Regions from separate parts of the Pseudarthrobacter sp. BIM B-2242 genome, predicted to be linked through region 4. Evidence: riboswitches for the same ligand, from Rfam matches in the RefSeq annotation. Region 4 holds a riboswitch; each other region holds the start of a gene.
What was found. Region 4 has a riboswitch for cyclic di-AMP ahead of IDT60_RS03655 (M23 family metallopeptidase). Riboswitches for the same ligand answer to the same signal wherever they lie in the genome.
Positions count from the first base shown of each region.

Region 1: it holds a riboswitch for cyclic di-AMP, as region 4 does, so the genes downstream of both, IDT60_RS03065 (hypothetical protein) here and IDT60_RS03655 (M23 family metallopeptidase) in region 4, are expected to answer to the same signal.
Region 2: it holds a riboswitch for cyclic di-AMP, as region 4 does, so the genes downstream of both, IDT60_RS11365 (NlpC/P60 family protein) here and IDT60_RS03655 (M23 family metallopeptidase) in region 4, are expected to answer to the same signal.
Region 3: it holds a riboswitch for cyclic di-AMP, as region 4 does, so the genes downstream of both, IDT60_RS10335 (LysM peptidoglycan-binding domain-containing protein) here and IDT60_RS03655 (M23 family metallopeptidase) in region 4, are expected to answer to the same signal.

Region 1 is NZ_CP061721.1:629,648-633,829, reverse strand. Features, by position in the region: gene IDT60_RS03075 (response regulator transcription factor) at 67-807, shown strand; gene IDT60_RS03070 (HAMP domain-containing sensor histidine kinase) at 819-2,339, shown strand; cyclic di-AMP (ydaO/yuaA leader) riboswitch at 2,442-2,590, shown strand; gene IDT60_RS03065 (hypothetical protein) at 2,596-3,261, shown strand; gene IDT60_RS03060 (HAD-IA family hydrolase) at 3,423-4,103, opposite strand; gene IDT60_RS03055 (VOC family protein) at 4,150-4,182, opposite strand, start outside.
Region 2 is NZ_CP061721.1:2,467,682-2,471,863, forward strand. Features, by position in the region: gene IDT60_RS11360 (alkaline phosphatase) at 1-1,342, opposite strand, end outside; cyclic di-AMP (ydaO/yuaA leader) riboswitch at 1,873-2,071, shown strand; gene IDT60_RS11365 (NlpC/P60 family protein) at 2,077-2,877, shown strand; gene IDT60_RS11370 (DUF3488 and transglutaminase-like domain-containing protein) at 3,078-4,182, opposite strand, start outside.
Region 3 is NZ_CP061721.1:2,257,685-2,261,866, reverse strand. Features, by position in the region: gene IDT60_RS10345 (ribonuclease Z) at 1-88, shown strand, start outside; gene IDT60_RS10340 (dienelactone hydrolase family protein) at 153-1,124, shown strand; gene IDT60_RS10335 (LysM peptidoglycan-binding domain-containing protein) at 1,191-2,027, opposite strand; cyclic di-AMP (ydaO/yuaA leader) riboswitch at 2,031-2,231, opposite strand; gene IDT60_RS10330 (lytic transglycosylase domain-containing protein) at 2,452-3,717, shown strand; gene IDT60_RS10325 (cupin domain-containing protein) at 3,751-4,128, opposite strand.
Region 4 is NZ_CP061721.1:765,762-769,943, forward strand. Features, by position in the region: gene IDT60_RS03640 (MFS transporter) at 1-116, shown strand, start outside; gene serC (phosphoserine transaminase) at 150-1,280, opposite strand; gene IDT60_RS03650 (metal-dependent transcriptional regulator) at 1,555-2,247, shown strand; cyclic di-AMP (ydaO/yuaA leader) riboswitch at 2,411-2,652, shown strand; gene IDT60_RS03655 (M23 family metallopeptidase) at 2,656-3,483, shown strand; cyclic di-AMP (ydaO/yuaA leader) riboswitch at 3,623-3,794, shown strand; gene IDT60_RS03660 (C40 family peptidase) at 3,865-4,182, shown strand, end outside.

The DNA of each region.
Region 1 (4,182 bases), 140 kb from region 4:
GAGATTCACAGCGTGCACACAGGAACCCCATAGCGTGAGCTAACCGAAAGATCAGAGAGTTGTCCCATGGCCACTTCGCACTCCATGACCAACAACCTTCCGCAGCTGACCCACCCGGACGGCTCCCCTATCCGCGCCTTGGTAGTCGACGACGAACCCAGCCTCTCTGAGCTTATGAGCATGGGGTTGCGCATGGCCGGCTGGTCCGTTGCCGTGGCCGCGGACGGCCCGGAGGCCGTAAAGCTCGCCAAGGAGTTCCGCCCGGACGTCCTGGTACTGGACGTCATGCTGCCGGGGTTCGACGGCGTTGAGCTGCTGGGCAGGATCCGCGCCTTTGCCCCGGAGGTACCTGCGCTGTTCCTGACTGCCAAGGACGCCGTCCAGGACCGGATTGTAGGGCTGGCCGCCGGCGGGGACGACTACGTCACGAAGCCCTTCAGCATGGAAGAGGTCCTGCTGCGGCTGCACCGCCTGGTTCAGCGGTCCGGCGTGGCTGCGATGGACACGGCCGAGCTGGTGGTGGGCGACCTTGTCCTCAACATCGACACCCGTGAAGTCACCCGGGCCGGTGACGGGCTGCAGCTGACGGCAACCCAGTTCGAGCTGCTCCGCTACCTGATGGAGAACCCCAGGCGCGTCATCAGCAAGGCGCAGATCCTCGACCGGGTCTGGAACTACGATTTCGGCGGCCAGGCGAACATTGTGGAGCTCTACATCTCCTATCTTCGCAAGAAGGTGGATGCAGTGCACCCGCCCATGATTCACACCGTGCGGGGTGCCGGCTACGTCATCAAACCGGCCGAATAGCGCCGCCGTCCATGCCGCGAGAAATCACGCACCCTGGCCGCAGCTGGCTGAAACCGGCAACCTGGCACCTGCGCACGCGCCTGATCCTGCTGGCAATGACGTTGCTGGTGGCCATCTGCGGCGCCGTGGGCCTGTTCAGCTATGCCTCCATGGATTCGTTCCTTACCAGGCAGCTGGATGAACAGTTGAGCCAGGCCGCCAACCGCTCGAATGATCCCGGCCGCCCGCCCCAGGGTGGCTTCAACGGCAGGGATCCCCTGGATGCCCGTGGCCAGAGTGTCGGAACCCTGAATGCGCGCATCGTCAACGGTCAGATCAACATTGGCGGCTACCTCGACTCGGACACCACCCGGTCTGCGCTCAGCTCTGAAGACAAGCAAACACTGCTGGCGCTGACGCGGAACGGCAATCCCGTGGATCGCCCACTCTCCAACGGGGATTACCGGATTGTGGCCGTGGAAACCGGCTTCGGCGACGTTTTGGTCACCGGGCTTCCCCTGGCCGGCAAGGAAAGCACCCTCGCTTCCCTGGTGTGGACCTTTGTCTTTGTCTCGCTGGGCGGGCTGGTGCTGATCGGACTCGCCGGAACGGTGCTGATCCGCCGGACCATGCAGCCGTTGGAGCAGCTGTCCGAGGTGGCAACCAAGGTTGCGCGGCTCCCGCTGGACGCCGGCGAGGTGGCCCTCGCGGTGCGCGTCCCGCCGTCGACCGCCAATCCCGGAACCGAAGTGGGCAGCGTGGGCCACGCCCTGAACCTGATGCTGGACAACGTCGCCAGCGCCCTTGAGGCGCGTCAGCGGAGCGAGACGAAGGTGCGGCAGTTCGTTGCCGATGCCTCGCATGAACTGCGCACCCCGTTGACCGCCATCCGCGGGTACACGGAGCTGATGCGGATGACCGAAGACTTCACGCCGGACGGCCGGAAGTCCCTCGCACGCGTGCAGAGCCAGTCCGAACGCATGACCACCCTGGTGGAGGACCTGCTCCTGCTCGCCCGGCTTGACGAAGGGCAGCCCCTGAAACTCAGCGAGGTTGACCTGACCCAGCTCGTGATCGAGGCAGTCAGCGATGAAAAAGTTATCGCACCCGGCCACAACTGGCGCCTGGAACTCCCTGATGAGCCGGTGTCGGTCAATGGCGACGCGGCGCAGCTTCGCCAGGTACTGGTAAATCTGCTCTCCAACGCGCGCAAGCACACGGCCCCGGGCACCACCGTGGTCACCAGTGTGGAAAAGTCCGCCGGCAGTGCAGTCGTTACCGTGACGGACGACGGCGGCGGCATCCCACCGGAATTCGTGGACCACGTTTTTGCCAGGTTTGCCCGCGCAGACGCGGCCCGCAAAGGCACTGCGCCCGCGTCCGGCGTTGGGGCCGCCGAAGGCACCAGCGGCCTCGGCCTGTCCATCGTCCAGTCAATCGCCGAGGCGCACGGCGGCACGGTTGACGTAGCATCGCGCCCTGGACGCACGGCGTTTGTTTTGCGCCTTCCCATGGGAGTTACGGCACCGCAAGGCAACGCGCCGACGTCGTGATCTCCGTTACCAAAATGTGACTTAAGCTCCGCGCTCCTGTAGCGTCAATGGGGTGCGGTTCCCGTTCGGGCCGCATATCCGGATGTCGCCAAGCTCTGCCGCTTCCCGGATCCCGTATTCAGAGGCAGAGGCGGGGGACCCAGAGTCCCGGGCGTAAATGCCCTTGGGGTGAAGCCAGCACGTGATGTTTCCGTGTGGCCGGATGCCCTCATCCGAACCCGACAGCTAACTCCGCAGGTGTGAGAGGCGATCCATCATGTCTGAATCCAAGGTACAAACGCGCCCGGAGAACGGGTCCACCAAAAATCACCGCAAGATTCCCTCCCTGGCCCAGCGGGCAGCCGTCTTCACCGCGGCATGCGCTCTCCTCATCGGTGTGGGCGCAGCAGGCCAGGCAAACGAAGCCAGCCAGCTGGCAGCTGCCAGCGACACCCAGCAGTTGTCCACGGCCGACCTCGAGTCCAAGCTGAGCATGGAAAAAGCAGAGGTTCAGGCCAAGGCCGCCCCGTCCCCGGAGCCCGAAATCAGCGTTGCCCCGCAGGCCGCTGAACCGGCACCGGCCCCGGCCCCCGAGCCCGCACCCGCCCCTGAGCCTGCCCCGGCTGTAGCCGTGGACGACCCCGCCGGAGCCCAGGCATATGCGGCTGGCCAGCTGGCCAGCTACGGCTGGGCGCCGGACCAGATGCAGTGCCTGCAGACCCTGTGGACCAAGGAATCTGACTGGACCACCACGGCCACCAACCCCAGCAGCGGTGCCTACGGCATCGTCCAGTCGCTCCCCGCCGAGAAAATGGCGAGCGCAGGTGCGGACTGGCTCACCAACTACCGCACCCAGATCAACTGGGGACTGAACTACATCCAGGAGCGCTACCAGTCACCGTGCGGTGCGCTGAACTTCCACCTGTCGAACAACTGGTACTAAGCCAGATTTTCAGCATCCGTAATGCGCAGCAGGCCCTGAATCCCCCGGTTCAGGGCCTGCTGTCGTGAGCGGGAGCCCACGGCATCCGGCATTGCCGGACCCTGCGTGTCCGGTGACGGGGCAGCGCCGTTCCTGCGCACAAATGGAAGTGGATGCCGGCCCTAGAGCCGGAATGAAATGATCCTGCGGCCCGTGGCGTCCGCATCCACTGCTGCAGTGACTGAACTGTAGTCCTGGATATGCAGCACCCCTTCAGGCAGCGGGCCGGTATTAGGACCCACGGCCACGGTCCGCATGCCTGCGGCCACACCGGCGGCAATTCCGGCCGGCGCATCCTCAAACACCACGGCATCCTCCGGCTCCACGCCCAGCAGTGAAGCGGCCCGCAGGTAGCCTTCAGGATGCGGCTTGCCCCGCGTCACCAGGTCCGCAGTGAGGGCTGTTGCCGGCATGGCCAGCCCTGCGGCTTCCATGCGGATATCCGCCAGAAGCCGGTCTGCGGAAGTGACCAGCGCGATCGCGTCAGCCGGGAGGCTCTGTAGCAGGCGGGCGATGCCCGGCAGCGCGACAATGCCCTCGGTCCGCACGCGTTCCATTGCGCCGAGTTCCTCCGTGAGGGCGGCCACGTCTGCACCCTCCGGCGCGAACCGCCGCACAGTGTCAATGGCCTGCACACCATGTGAAGTCCGGATGATCTCTGCGATGTCCAGGCTGTAGCGTGCGGCGAACTCACCCCACACCTGCTCGACGACAGCGGTGGAGTCCACCAGGGTGCCGTCCATGTCGAAGAGGACTGCACGGCAGGAAAGCATGACGGTGGAAGCGGGGGCTGGAATGCTCATCGCTCCATCTTGCCCCAGATGTTCCAGGCTTCGTGTCCCGAGTGTCCTAGGCTTCCCGTCCCGGGATGTACTGCACGGC
Region 2 (4,182 bases), 1.7 Mb from region 4:
GGAAGGTGGCAGGGCCGAAGTTTTGCTGGTCCTTTGCGCCTGCACCGTTGCTGATACCGGTTGAACGTTCCGGGTCCTTGAAGTTTCCGTCGGACCGGGTCGGGGTGGAGTTATTGGCGGCGTTCCCGGAATCGACGTTGACCGGGGGCGCGGCTGCTTCGGCGTTAGTGAAGGAGCCCTTTTCGATGATGTGGAAACCGCCGGTTTCGTGGTCGGCGGTAACAATGACCAGGGTATTGCCGTCCTTCTTGGCGAAGTCCAGGGCTGCGGCGACGGCATCGTCGAAGGCCTTGACTTCCTCCAGTGTCTGGGCCGCGTCGTTGTCGTGGGACCGCTTGTCAATCAAGGAACCTTCAACCTGCAGGTAAAAACCCTTGCCGCTGCTTTCCTGTTGCTGGTTTAGAAGCTCAAGAGCTTTCTTTGTCATCTCCGGCAGGGACGGCTCCTTCGCCTGGGGAGCTCCGGGGTCGTCCTGCTTGGCTTTTTCAACGGTCAGGTTTCCCTTGTTGAACAGGCCAAAGACCTTCTCCCCCACGGCTCCGTTCAGGTCGTCCCGGGTCGCGGGAATCTGGCTGGAAACCGAACCCAGGATCGAGTAGCCCTGCTCCTTCAGCTCGGTTTCATCCGAGGCGTCAAAGCGGCGCAGGCCGCCGCCGAAGATGATGTCCGCGGTACCGTTGCGGGCGATCTGGTCTGCGATCGGGGTTACTCGGACATCACTGGTCGGCAGCGGCTCACCGGTGATCTCTGTGTCCTGGCACGCGTCCGCGGAGTAGTCCGGTCCCTGGCAGCCGCGGGACAGGACGTGGCTCATCTGCCCGGCCGGGGACGCGTCGGTAATTTCGGCCGTGGAGACACTGCCAGTGCGGTAGCCGGTCTGCTTGGCCAACTCCATCATGGTCGGCACCACATGGCCCGTGGCATCCACCCCGAGGGCGGCGTTGTAGGTTTTCACCCCGGAGGCCCACGCCGTGGCTGCAGCGGCGGAATCGGTGACCAGTTCCGGGGCGAAGTCAGACTGCCCCGGCTGGCCGGAGTTTTTCTGCACAGCATAGGTACTGACAGAACCGTGGGCCGGGAGGGTTTCCATAACCAGCCTGCCCTCGGCACCGTAGAAACGCTCCCTGCCGGCAGTGACTTGGGTGCGGCCCATGCCGTCACCAAGCAGATATATAACGTTCTGGGCTGTGCCAGGTGCCGGCTTGGTGGCGGTAAACACCGCGGACGAGATCAGCCCGGTGGCCACGACGGTGGCCACGACGGCTGCCAGGACGACCCAAATGATCCTGCGTCTTTTCCGTGCAGGGTCGGCGGGCGTGACGTCGGCCGGAACTTGTGTCATCGGAGGGTGCTTTCCTGTCAGGGGCGGGGGGCTATATCGCCTTTGCCTCAAACCGTACCGCGGCCATAGCACTACCCGAGGGTTTCTCGAGCCAATGGAAATAGATCCGTTCAGAAAGGATACGCATGTTCCGGGGCATTGAATCAGTTAAGGACAACCCGGCCTTCATCCGGCTGGCCCGCCCGGTCCTACCAACCGGTGCGCCCATCAGTGGGGCCTGTTCCAAAGGCAGCCGCTGAACAGAAGCCTTTTAGCGGCGGCGAAGACGGAATGCACTTCCGGCTTCGCCTTCGTCTTCTTCCAAAGCATGTTTCAGACTTCACAAATGATTATGTGGCCGACCGGGCAGGAAGACGGGCCGTTCTTTTTCGACTCCCGGCGGGCGGCGGCGCGATTGTTCAGCCCCCGTCCTTAGCGCCGTCCTTCAGGTATTCGGACGGGGGATCGCTGCTTTGCGTTATGCAAATGTGACAACGCCGTGGTTTTTGCAGTAGGGTCGGACGCGTGCCGGTCTCAGAATGCGGCACTCCTGAGCAGATTTGCCTAACTCTGCCGCTGCCCCGGGATCCCTTCGCAACATTCGTCCGGCAGAGACGGGGAAACCACATGACGGCCTGCTTCGGGCGGGCCTTGGGGTGAAGCCGCGCCTCCTGCCTTGCGCTGGAGATGCGGCCGGGTGTCTCCCATCCGAATCCGACAGCTAACCTCGCAGGCAGTGGGAGAGGCCCTTTTTCGTGTCTATTCGCCGTGCTCACGGCCGCCACCGCGCGGTCCCCGTTCAGACCAGTGCCCTTGCGGTCCTGTCCAAATCCGTCGCTGAAAACGCCGGCGGTGTGGGCCGTCAGGCCGCCGTCATCGCGGCAGCTTCCGGGCTCGTCCTGACCAGCGGCCTTGCAGCGCAGGCAGCGGACGCGCCGGCCCAGCGGGACACGGAGCCGACCTCGACCCTGGAGCTCGCCAGCCAGGTCCAGGCCCCGCTCAGCGCAGACGCCACCGTCCAGATCTCCTTCGAACGTCCCGCCGTGAAGACCACGCCGGCCCCTGTCGTGGAAGCGCCGAAACCGGTCGCCGTCCAGGCCCCCAAGGCAGCCGCTCCGGCCGCGCCCGCCGCCGTGAAGGCTGCTGCGCCGGCCAAGGCCAAAGCCCAGGTCACTGTCACCCCCGCCCCTGCTGCCGCGCCGGCAGCCGCCCCGGCGGCCGCTCCGGCAGCAGGTGGAGTCAACGCCACCATGGTCTCCTCGGCCTACGCGCAGATCGGCATGATCCAGGACTGCACCCGGCTGGTGGAAAACGCCCTGAACGCTGCAGGGATCCCCGTCGGTGACCTCGGTCCCATGCAGTTCATGAACTACGGCACCGTGGTCTCCGATCCCCAGCCCGGGGACATGGTCATGCAGCCCGGCCACGTCGGCATCTACGTCGGCAACGGCCAGGTCCTCAGCTCCGGGCTGAACGGCAAGAACGAAACCGCGGTCCACCCGCTGACCTGGATGACGTCCAAGGGCGCCGTCACCTTCGTCCGCGCAGGCAAATAAATCCACTGAAGGCCGGTCATTCGGTGCCTTGGGGGCGGCGAATCACCGGCCTTCAGTATCGCTTGAGCAGCACCCGCCGCGAATGCTGTTCCTGGAACTACGGCCTGTCCGCACTGACCAGCCGACCGCTTAGTAACGATTTGGACACGGCCTGCACGGCTTCTTCTCCTCAGCGTCCAGCCCTTGCCTTGTGCACGAGGTCAGTATCGGCGTCGTAGCGATCGCGGCAGGAGCCTGGCTCTCAGGCGCGCCGGCAGGGTCTTCGAACCCCACAAAGCCCGCCTGACTTCCTGGACATCGGCCCAGGTTGGAGACACCGTCCCGGGTACGGGTTGTACCTTCGCAGCAGCGTACATTTGCATCTCAAAGGCGTGGCGGAGCCTGGTCAGTGAGTCGACGGCCTGGCTGTTGAACCGCGCCTGCTGCATCAGTCGGCTGGTAAAAGCCCGCGGTGTTTCTGCCGCGCCCGGAGTGTAGCCATGGTCAACGGCGCTTTCCGTCGTCTCGGCCCAGGCGATGCTGGCTGCTTGTTGCGGATTCGACCTGAGAAAGCGGCGCTTCCGTCCACCGGATCTGGCGGCGCGGATCAGGAAGGGCGCGGCGGCCAGAAACAGCAGGACCAAGGCCACCACCGTCATGCCGGGCTCCACGCCGGAAGGGATGGGCGTGCCCGGCGTGCCGCTGCCCGAAAGTCCCGGGGCAGGAGTCGGGGATGTCCCGGTGTCCGGCATGGATAAGCCGTCGGGTCTGAGGTCGTCTTCTACCGGGAGGTTTGGAGGAGTTGCCGGTTGCTGCGCGTAGTCCGGGACCACGCCGCGGGAGGGTGTCGGTTCGAACCTCACCCAGCCGGCACCGCGGAAGTACAGCTCAGGCCAGGCATGGGCATCCTTGGAATCAACGGCGAATTCGGGCAGCTGTTCACCGCCAACCAGAACGGCGTTCCCGGTTGGGTCCCCTGGTGCATAACCGACTGCGACGCGGCTCGGGATCCCGGCCAGCCGGGCCATGACAGCCATGGCACCGGCGAAGTGGACGCAGTAGCCGGCTTTTACCTCAAGGAACCGGCCAATGACTTCAAGGCCGGTGCCATCGTAGTTTCCTTCAACAGGCGCCTGGAGGGAGTAGGTGAAGTCACCGCCGCGGAGGTAATTCTGGATGGCCATTGCTTTGTTATAGGGGTTGATCAAGTCCGAGGTGAGGTTCGACGCCGTTTCCCTGACGACTGTCGGAAGATCCTCGGACAGGTAACTAAACCGGGCGTCAACTTCGTCATTCCCCACAGGTGCGCTGCCGGCAAGGACTTCA
Region 3 (4,182 bases), 1.5 Mb from region 4:
CTCGGGCCGTGCAGCCGTGATCGCAGCCAACGACCTGGACCGGATACCGTTTCCGAACCGGCGGCAGGCGCCCGGGGCAGGCCAGTAAGGCCACCCCTTGCGGGACAGCCTGGTTCGGAGCAGGATGTTAGCCTCACGCGAGGAGGCCGGCCATGGTCCAGCTTGGAAAGTTTGAGCGGTACCTGATTGAGGAATTCTTCGACGACTACCGTGCCGGTGAGATGACACACCGCACGTTTACCCGCCGCGTAGCCTTCATCATGGGCAGCATGGCAGCGGCGTCCGCAGCGATGCTGCTGGTGGGGTGCACACCGGAGGAAGTCCCGCGCAGCACAGACCCAATGCCCACGCCCTCGGGTTCCACGACAGGCACTGCCACCGCATCGACGGGACCTGTGCCGGGGGCGAAGAGCCCGTTGTCCGTTCCCGAAGGCGCTGCAGGGCTAACGACGGCGACAGTCCGGTTGGCTGCGGGCGGAACCGACATCAGCGGTTACCTCGCGCGGCCGGACTCCGGCGGAGCAGGTCCGGCCGTGCTGGTCTGCCACGAGAACCGCGGGCTGACACCGCACATCCAGGACGTGGCGCGCCGGTTCGCGAAGGCAGGGTACACCGCGCTGGCCCTGGACCTCCTGAGCAGGGAAGGGGGAACTGCCAGCCTCGATTCGGACGCCGTTTCGGGGGCGCTGACCAAGGCAGGGGCGGCCCGTCATGTAGGCGACTTCGCGGCAGCCTTTGACTACCTCCAGGCCCAGGACTTCGTGGAGTCCGGACGCATTGCCATGAACGGATACTGTTTCGGCGGCGGCATTACCTGGCAGGCGGCTACCGAGCTGCCGGGCCTGAAAGCCACCGCAGCGTTTTATGGTCCGGCTCCGGACCTGAACAAGGTGCCGGCCATCAAAGCTGCCGCATTCGGGGTGTACGCCGAACTGGACCAGCGGATCACCGGCGCGATGCCGGCCCTCCGCGATGCCTTGGCCGCCACCACTGTGACGCATCAGCTCACCGTCTACCCGGGCGTGGACCACGCTTTCCACAATGACACCGGGGAACGCTATAACGAGGCCCGGGCGACCGCTGCGTGGAATGACACGCTGTCCTGGTTTGGGCAGCACGTCTGAGGATGCAGCAGCGGCCGACGGCGGCGGGCGGCTGTGTGCCGACCGCCGCCGTCCAACGGCCTGGGGTCACGCTACGCGGACGAAGGAAGCGCCCTGGAGCCAGCTGATGGAGTGGACCTCGGTCTTGAAACCGTCCACGCCGCCGCTGACAACCTGGCCGTTGCCGGCGAAGACGCCAACGTGACCGGCAGTGATGACAAGGTCACCCGGGGCAGGCGAGCCAACAACGCTGCCGTACTGGTAGAACTGGCCCGGGGCCAGGTCTCCAACGCTCTTACCGACCGAGCGAAGGGCCTTCTCCACCATGGCGGTGCAGTCCTGCTGTACTCCGAGCTGGCCGTAGGCCGCGGCCAGGATTGCCGAGCCGGCAGCGCCGGTCGGGGCCTGGACAGGGGCGGGAGCCTGGACCGGTGCGGAGGTTGACGCCAGCTGGATGCCGGTGTTGGCGGGAGCAGCCGGGGCGGCTGCCGGGGCTGCGGGTGCTGCCGGTGCCGGGGCGGCTGCCGGGGCTGCCTGACCGGCGGCGGGGATCTGGATCTGGTCGCCCGGGTAAATGATCGAGGACAGCGCCAGGCCATTGGCGGCCAGGACATCGTTGAGGGCTACGCCGTTGGCGGCAGAGATCTCGCCCAGCGTGTCGCCGGAGACGACGGTGTGGACATTGGCCGTTGCGGGGGCCGGGGCCGGAGCGACGGCTGCTGCCGGTGCGCTGGACTGTGCCTGAACGTTACCCGTGCCGGAGTTGTCCGGTCCGCTGACCCCGGCGTGGGCCGGAGCGCTGAAACCGAAAAACAGGCCTGAAGCGGCGGCGACAACAAGGGCCGGCCGTCCGATCGTCAGGGCAAGGGACGTAGTAGGGGTGGTGGCGGCACGATGGCGTGCGGCAGTGTACTTCTTGGACATGGTTGATTGCCTCTCCCATGCCTGCGGGGTGAGCTGTCGGGTTCGGGTCGGAGACACCCGGCCGTGCGCCACCGTGCAGGACGGGACGCAAACGACTTAACCCCAAGGCCTCAGCTGAAGCCGTGAAAATGTGGTTCCCCCGTCCCTGCCAGTTCAATTGCGCTGGGGTCCCGGGTCAGCGGCAGGGCTCGGCATACTGACGGGAATGTCCTGGCTTTGAACCAGGGCACCGAACGACCATAGCCGCTGGTTTTCCCAAATGTCACATTCCGATAACGGAATGTAGGGCAAAAACACGCTTGAAGGTGCCAGCAATGTTTCCTGGTTGTGGTAATAGCATCGCAGGTCAGGCCCCGAAACCGATATATGCCCGGTAAGCTCACCAACTATGTGTCCGATCCCACAAAACAGGCGGCCGTCCGCAGTGGCCGCAGTCCTCGTACTGGCCGTCGCCGGTTCGTTATGCGGCACGCCTGCATACGCGGCCGCCGACACCCCGCCCGATGGATACCCCTCATGGCAGGACGTGGAGAAAGCCAGGCAAACCGAGGCCGGCACCTCAGCGGAAGTCGCCAGGATTGGCGACCTGCTGGGCGGATTGCAGACCCGGTCCGAAGCCCTCGGAAATGCCGCCGTCACCGCCGCCGCCGAGTATGCGGTGACCGGGGCTGAGCTTCAGGCGGTCAGTTCGAGGGTGGATGCCCTGGCCGCGCAGGTGGCCCGTGCGCAGGAGGATGCAACCCGTCATAAGAAGGAAATTGGTGCGCTCGCAGCACAGTCGTACAAGACCGGCGGGACAAACATCGGGTTCTTCGTGGCGCTCGACGCCGTGCAGACCAACAGCATGCACGGGCTGAACATCGTCCGGATCGTCAGTGACAAGACGGCGTCCCTGGTCCACAAATCAGCAGAGACTGAGAAGGCGGCGGAGGCGCTCGCCGGCCAGGAGCGCGCGGCCAAAGCCGAACGCGAACGGCTGGCCGGGGAAGCGCAAACGAAGCTGGCCGCAGCCCGGTCGGCCCAGCAGGCGATGTCGCAGCAGGTCGCGGAGCAACAGGAACGCAGCACCGAACTCACCGCCCAGCTCGCCTCGCTCAAGGGAACAACGGCTGCAGTGGAGGGTGAGTTCCGTCAGGGTCAGGCCGCGCTGGCAGCCTTCGAAGTGTCGCAGGCGGCAAAGCGTGCGGCGGCGGAAGAGCAGGCACGCCGCCAGGCAGCGACCGCAGCGATCGCTGCGGCCCAGACCCCGGCGAAGCCAGCCCCGGCCGCCCCTGCCCCGCAGAATCCTGCTCCCGGAGTGCCTGCCCCGGCACCTCCTGCTGAAAGTCCGACGCCAAAGCCGCCGCCCGTCGTCGTCCCCTCTGTTCCGGGCGGCGGGGTCAACGACCCCGCAGGCGCCAGGAGCTACGCTGCCGGGAGGCTGTCCGCCTACGGGTGGGGCCAGGACCAGTTCCAGTGCCTGGCGCAGCTCTGGACGAAGGAATCCAACTGGCTGACCACGGCCACCAACCCGGACTCAGGTGCGTACGGCATCGCCCAGGCGCTGCCGGCCAGTAAGTATGCGAGCGCGGGAAGCGACTGGCTCACCAGCTACCGGACCCAGGTGGACTGGGGACTCGCCTATATCCTTGACCGCTACAATTCACCTTGCGCCGCGTGGAACCACTCGATAATCAGGAACTGGTACTGACCGCCTCCCGCCGCTGACCGATCCCGGCCGCGCTCAGCCGCCGGCCGGCTTGGCGAACTCCGCAGCGCTGAGGAATTCGATGCCGACGAATGGCTGGTCGCCGTCTACCCAGGCGTCATGGCCGGGCGGGATGGTGTACGAATCACCGGCGCTGATATTGATCTGGCTGTCTTCGGTTTTTACCGCAAGGGCCCCGGACACGCAGTACCCCACATGGCTGTTCTGGCACGATTCGGTTTTCACCACCGGCTTGATGCACTCCGACCAGCGCCAGCCGGGCTGGAACGTAAACCGGCCAATGGTGTAATCGCCGAGGTTGACGACGTCCACTTCTGTTTTGTCCGGGCGGCGCTTCTCGTCGGGAGCGTCATGGGATTTCGATGCCAGCTGGTTGACGTGGTTTGTAGGCATGGTGTGCCGGCCTTTTCCTGGGATGGTGCGCTTGCCCGCCGCCTGTCCCTGGCT
Region 4 (4,182 bases):
TCGCCTTCGACCGGCGGGCCCGCGGCCTGCGCCAGTTTCGTGTTGTCTCCCGGCTGGGGGACAACACAAACGGCGCCGCCCGGGAAGAAGACCCGGACGACGCCGTCGGACGCTGACGCTGCCGGTGGCAGCGCGCTGAGCGCGGGGGATTACTTGCGCAGCTCGCCCACCACGTAGTCGATGCTGGCCAGCAAGGCTGAAACGTCGTCCGGTTCGATGGCGACAAACGTGGCGATCCGGAGCTGGTTGCGGCCCAGCTTGCGGTAAGGCTCGGTGTCCACCACGCCATTGGCACGCAGGACCTTGGCGATGGCCGCGGCATCGATCGAGTCATCGAAGTCGATGGTGGCGATGACGTTGGAGCGCTCTTCAGCCTTCGCCACGTACGGGGTGGCGAACTCTGACGCCTCCGCCCAGGCGTAGATCCGGCCCGCAGAGTCGGCCGTGCGCTTGCTGGCGAAGTCCAGGCCGCCGTTGGCGTTCAGCCACTGCACCTGGTTGTCCAGCGTTACCAGCGTGGTCAGGGAAGGGGTGTTGTAGGTCTGGTTCAGCTTCGAGTTATCGATCGCGGTCTGAAGGTCCAGGAAGTCCGGGATCCAGCGGCCGCTGGCTTTGATCCGCGCCGCGCGTTCCAGGGCGGCGGGGGAGAACAGGCCCAGCCAGAGGCCGCCGTCGGAAGCGAAGTTCTTCTGCGGTGCGAAGTAGTAGACGTCCGTCTCGGCAACGTCCACGTCCAGGCCGCCGGCCGCGGAGGTGGCGTCCACCAGTACCAGGGCGCCGGCATCGGCACCCTCAACACGCTTGACCGGAGCTGCCACGCCGGTGGAGGTCTCGTTCTGCGGCCAGGCGTACACGTCAACGCCGGCTTCGGCCCGGGCCGCCGGGCGGGTGCCGGGCTCGGATTTGATGATGGAGGACGCGTCCAGGAAGGGGGCCTTGTTTGTGGCTGCGGCGAACTTGGAGCCGAACTCGCCGAAGGACAGGTGCTGGGCCTTCTTCTCCACCAGGCCAAATGCTGCAACGTCCCAGAAGGCAGTGGAGCCGCCGACGCCCAGGACAACCTCGTAGCCCTCCGGGGCGCGGAAGAACTGGCTCAGGCCCTCGCGGACCGAACCCACAAGGTTCTTGACGGGCGCCTGGCGGTGTGAGGTACCCAGGATGGTCCGGGATGCCGCCTGGAGTGCTTCAAGCTGCTCCGGCCTGACCTTGGATGGTCCCGCGCCGAAGCGTCCGTCCTTGGGCAGGAGGTCGGCAGGAATAGTGATGCTGGTTTCGCTCACAAGGGCTCCAATTCGGCGTGGACATGTTGGCGTCCGGGACGGTGGGGTGGCCGGCAGTCAGCAACGACTGCAACGAGGGCCGCTTTTATTCTGCCTGAAACAGAAGAACGGGCGGGAACCGGCACCGTCATAGTCCAATCAACGAGACGATCTGCACCCTGCGGGATTATCCGGACAAACTCAAAATAGGCTAAGCTTTTCACCGGACCTCGACGCGGCTGGGACGCGATACGGTGGGACAACGCTAGGTACTGCGCTCGAGGAGCTGAGCTGGATGACGGATCTGATCGATACCACGGAGATGTATCTTCGAACCATTTTGGAGCTTGAAGAAGAGAACATCGTTGCCCTTCGCGCCCGCATCGCCGAGCGGCTGCGGCACTCCGGACCTACGGTGTCCCAAACCATCGGCCGGATGGAGCGCGACGGACTGGTTGTGGTCTCCGGCGACCGCCATCTGGAACTGACCGGGACAGGGCGCAAGCGGGCCACCGAGGTCATGCGCAAGCACCGGCTCGCTGAGCGCCTCCTGGCTGATGTCATCGGCCTGGACTGGGCTTACGTCCACGACGAAGCCTGCCGCTGGGAGCACGTGATGAGCGAGCGCGTTGAGCGGCGCATCTACGAACTGCTCGACCACCCCACTGAATCTCCTTACGGCAATCCCATCCCCGGCCTGGCAGCGCTGGGCGGAACATCCTCCGTTCCGGACGCCGGTGTGATTAATCTCGTAGAGGCCATGCTGGGCTACGGGCCAACATCGAGCGTGACGGTGAACCGCCTGGCAGAACCCATCCAGGTAGAACCTGAGTTGCTTGTGCAGCTGGATGAAGGCGGGATTCGGCCGGGCGCCTCCGTTTCCCTGGAACGCGTCGGGGAGTACATTTCCGTGCGGGTTCCCGGCATTGAGGGTGCGCTTGAGCTCCCGCCCGAAGTGGCTGCGCACGTCTTCGTTTCTGTCCGCTAGAGGACCCGCCTGACGGACGTCACGTCCCCGCTGCCCGGCGGTCCGGAGCGCCGCTCCAGGGCCCCGCTAGCGGATCGTCGCGCATTCCGCAAAAGATAACGGAATTGTTACCTCCCCGCTTCGTCGCATATAGTTTAAGCCAAGCGTCGATACAAAAGCGTTACCTGATCCGGAGCCGAGCTCTGCCAGCGGATCAGGTGCAAAGTCACCAACTGGCAGAGGCGGAGGAACCACAACCGGCAGTCAAAAAGCTGCCTTGGGGTGAAGTCCGTCAGCAGCAAGCCTTTCCAGCGGAAGAATCTCCCGGGATACCCCTGCGCCAAATGCTTGCCACGGCGGACCGGGTCTTTGAACTCTCTGACCCGAATCCGACAGCTAACTTCGCAGGCTATCCAGAGAGGAACATTCTTGACCACGCAATACTCCAGGGGCCGCCGCCGCGCGGCAGGCCCCGCTTCGGCGCCGCGGGCTGCCGAGGAATTTTCCGCGGAGAGGCCACGCGACGTACAGCGCGCAGCGCGGCGTCAGCGGCGTGGCGCGTTCAGGCAGATGACCGATTTTGCGGCCGCCAGCGGTATTGGCCAGAAAGCCGGAATTGCCCTCGCGGCCACTGGCCTGGCCCTCACTGTGACGGTTCCGGTCACGGGTCCGGTGATGGCCGACCAGCAGCCGGGCCAGTCCGTCGGCGCGGTTTCCGCAACCCCGCAGCCCGAGATTTCCGCTGAAGCAGCGGCTCAGATCGACTTCAGCCGCTCGTCAGTTGTGACGGAGGGTGACCCCGACGGCAAGCTCAAGCAGTTGCTGAGTGCGCAGTCGGCCGGCTCTATTACGCCTGCGGCCTCCGCGGGCAGCCTGGGCGCACCGCTCGCAGAACTCTCCACGGCGTCACCGTTCGGATTCCGGATCAGCCCCATCACGGGCGGGTCCGGGGACTTCCACCGCGGCCAGGACTTCATGGCCCAGTGCGGTACGTCGGTGCTGGCTGCTGCCAGTGGCACCGTGACGTTCGTCGGCTGGCACCAGTACGGCGGCGGCAACCGGGTAGTGGTGGACCATGGCAACGGCCTGGAGACCACGTACAACCACCTGTCGTCCGCAACGGTCAGCACAGGCCAGACAGTGACCCGCGGCGATGTCGTGGCCCTCAGCGGCACCACGGGGGCCTCCACGGGCTGCCACCTCCACTTTGAAGTCCAGGTCAACGGCGAAGTTGTTGACCCCACAGGCTGGCTCTAAGCGCAAAATGAGCGCTAGCTCTCAATTCACCGAGACCTGCCGTGACCTGAATGTGACATTGGCTCTGAACTGCTGTAACGTCTAAAGCGCGTCAACTTTTCCGAAGTTGACGTTCTTGAGTGGATTGCCTAGCTCTGCCACCGCTCAAGGTCCGTTCGCATGAATTCGTCTGGCAGGGGCGGGGGAACCAATTTTGGTCTTCGATCCTGAAGGCCTTGGGGTTAAGTCGCAAAGCTTCCCAGGAAGCGGCGCGGCCGGGTGACTCCCATCCGAATCCGACAGCTCACCTCGCAGGCATTGGGAGAGGCTACCTTCGTGTCTTCACGCCATAATTCTGCGCGCCACCGCGCGCAAACGGTTCGCACCAACCCCTTGGGCTCCGTGTCCAAGGCTGTTAGTGCAAACGCCGGGACCGTAGGTCGCCAGGCTGCTGTCATCGCAGCTGCGTCAGGTCTGATCCTGACCATGGGGCTTCCGGCCAACGCCGCGGACACCACCGCAGGTGTGTCCGCCTCCACCGAGTCCGGTTCAACGCAGACTGCGCTTGCCGTCACTGCCGCGCCCACGGCCACGGTTTCCTTCGAGCGCATTGTGGTCGAGACCACGCCGGCGCCGAAGATCGAACCGGTCCGTGCACAGTCCACGGCTTCCGAAACAGCAGCCGAAGCGGCAGCTGAAACGGAAACCGCCGCTGCCGGT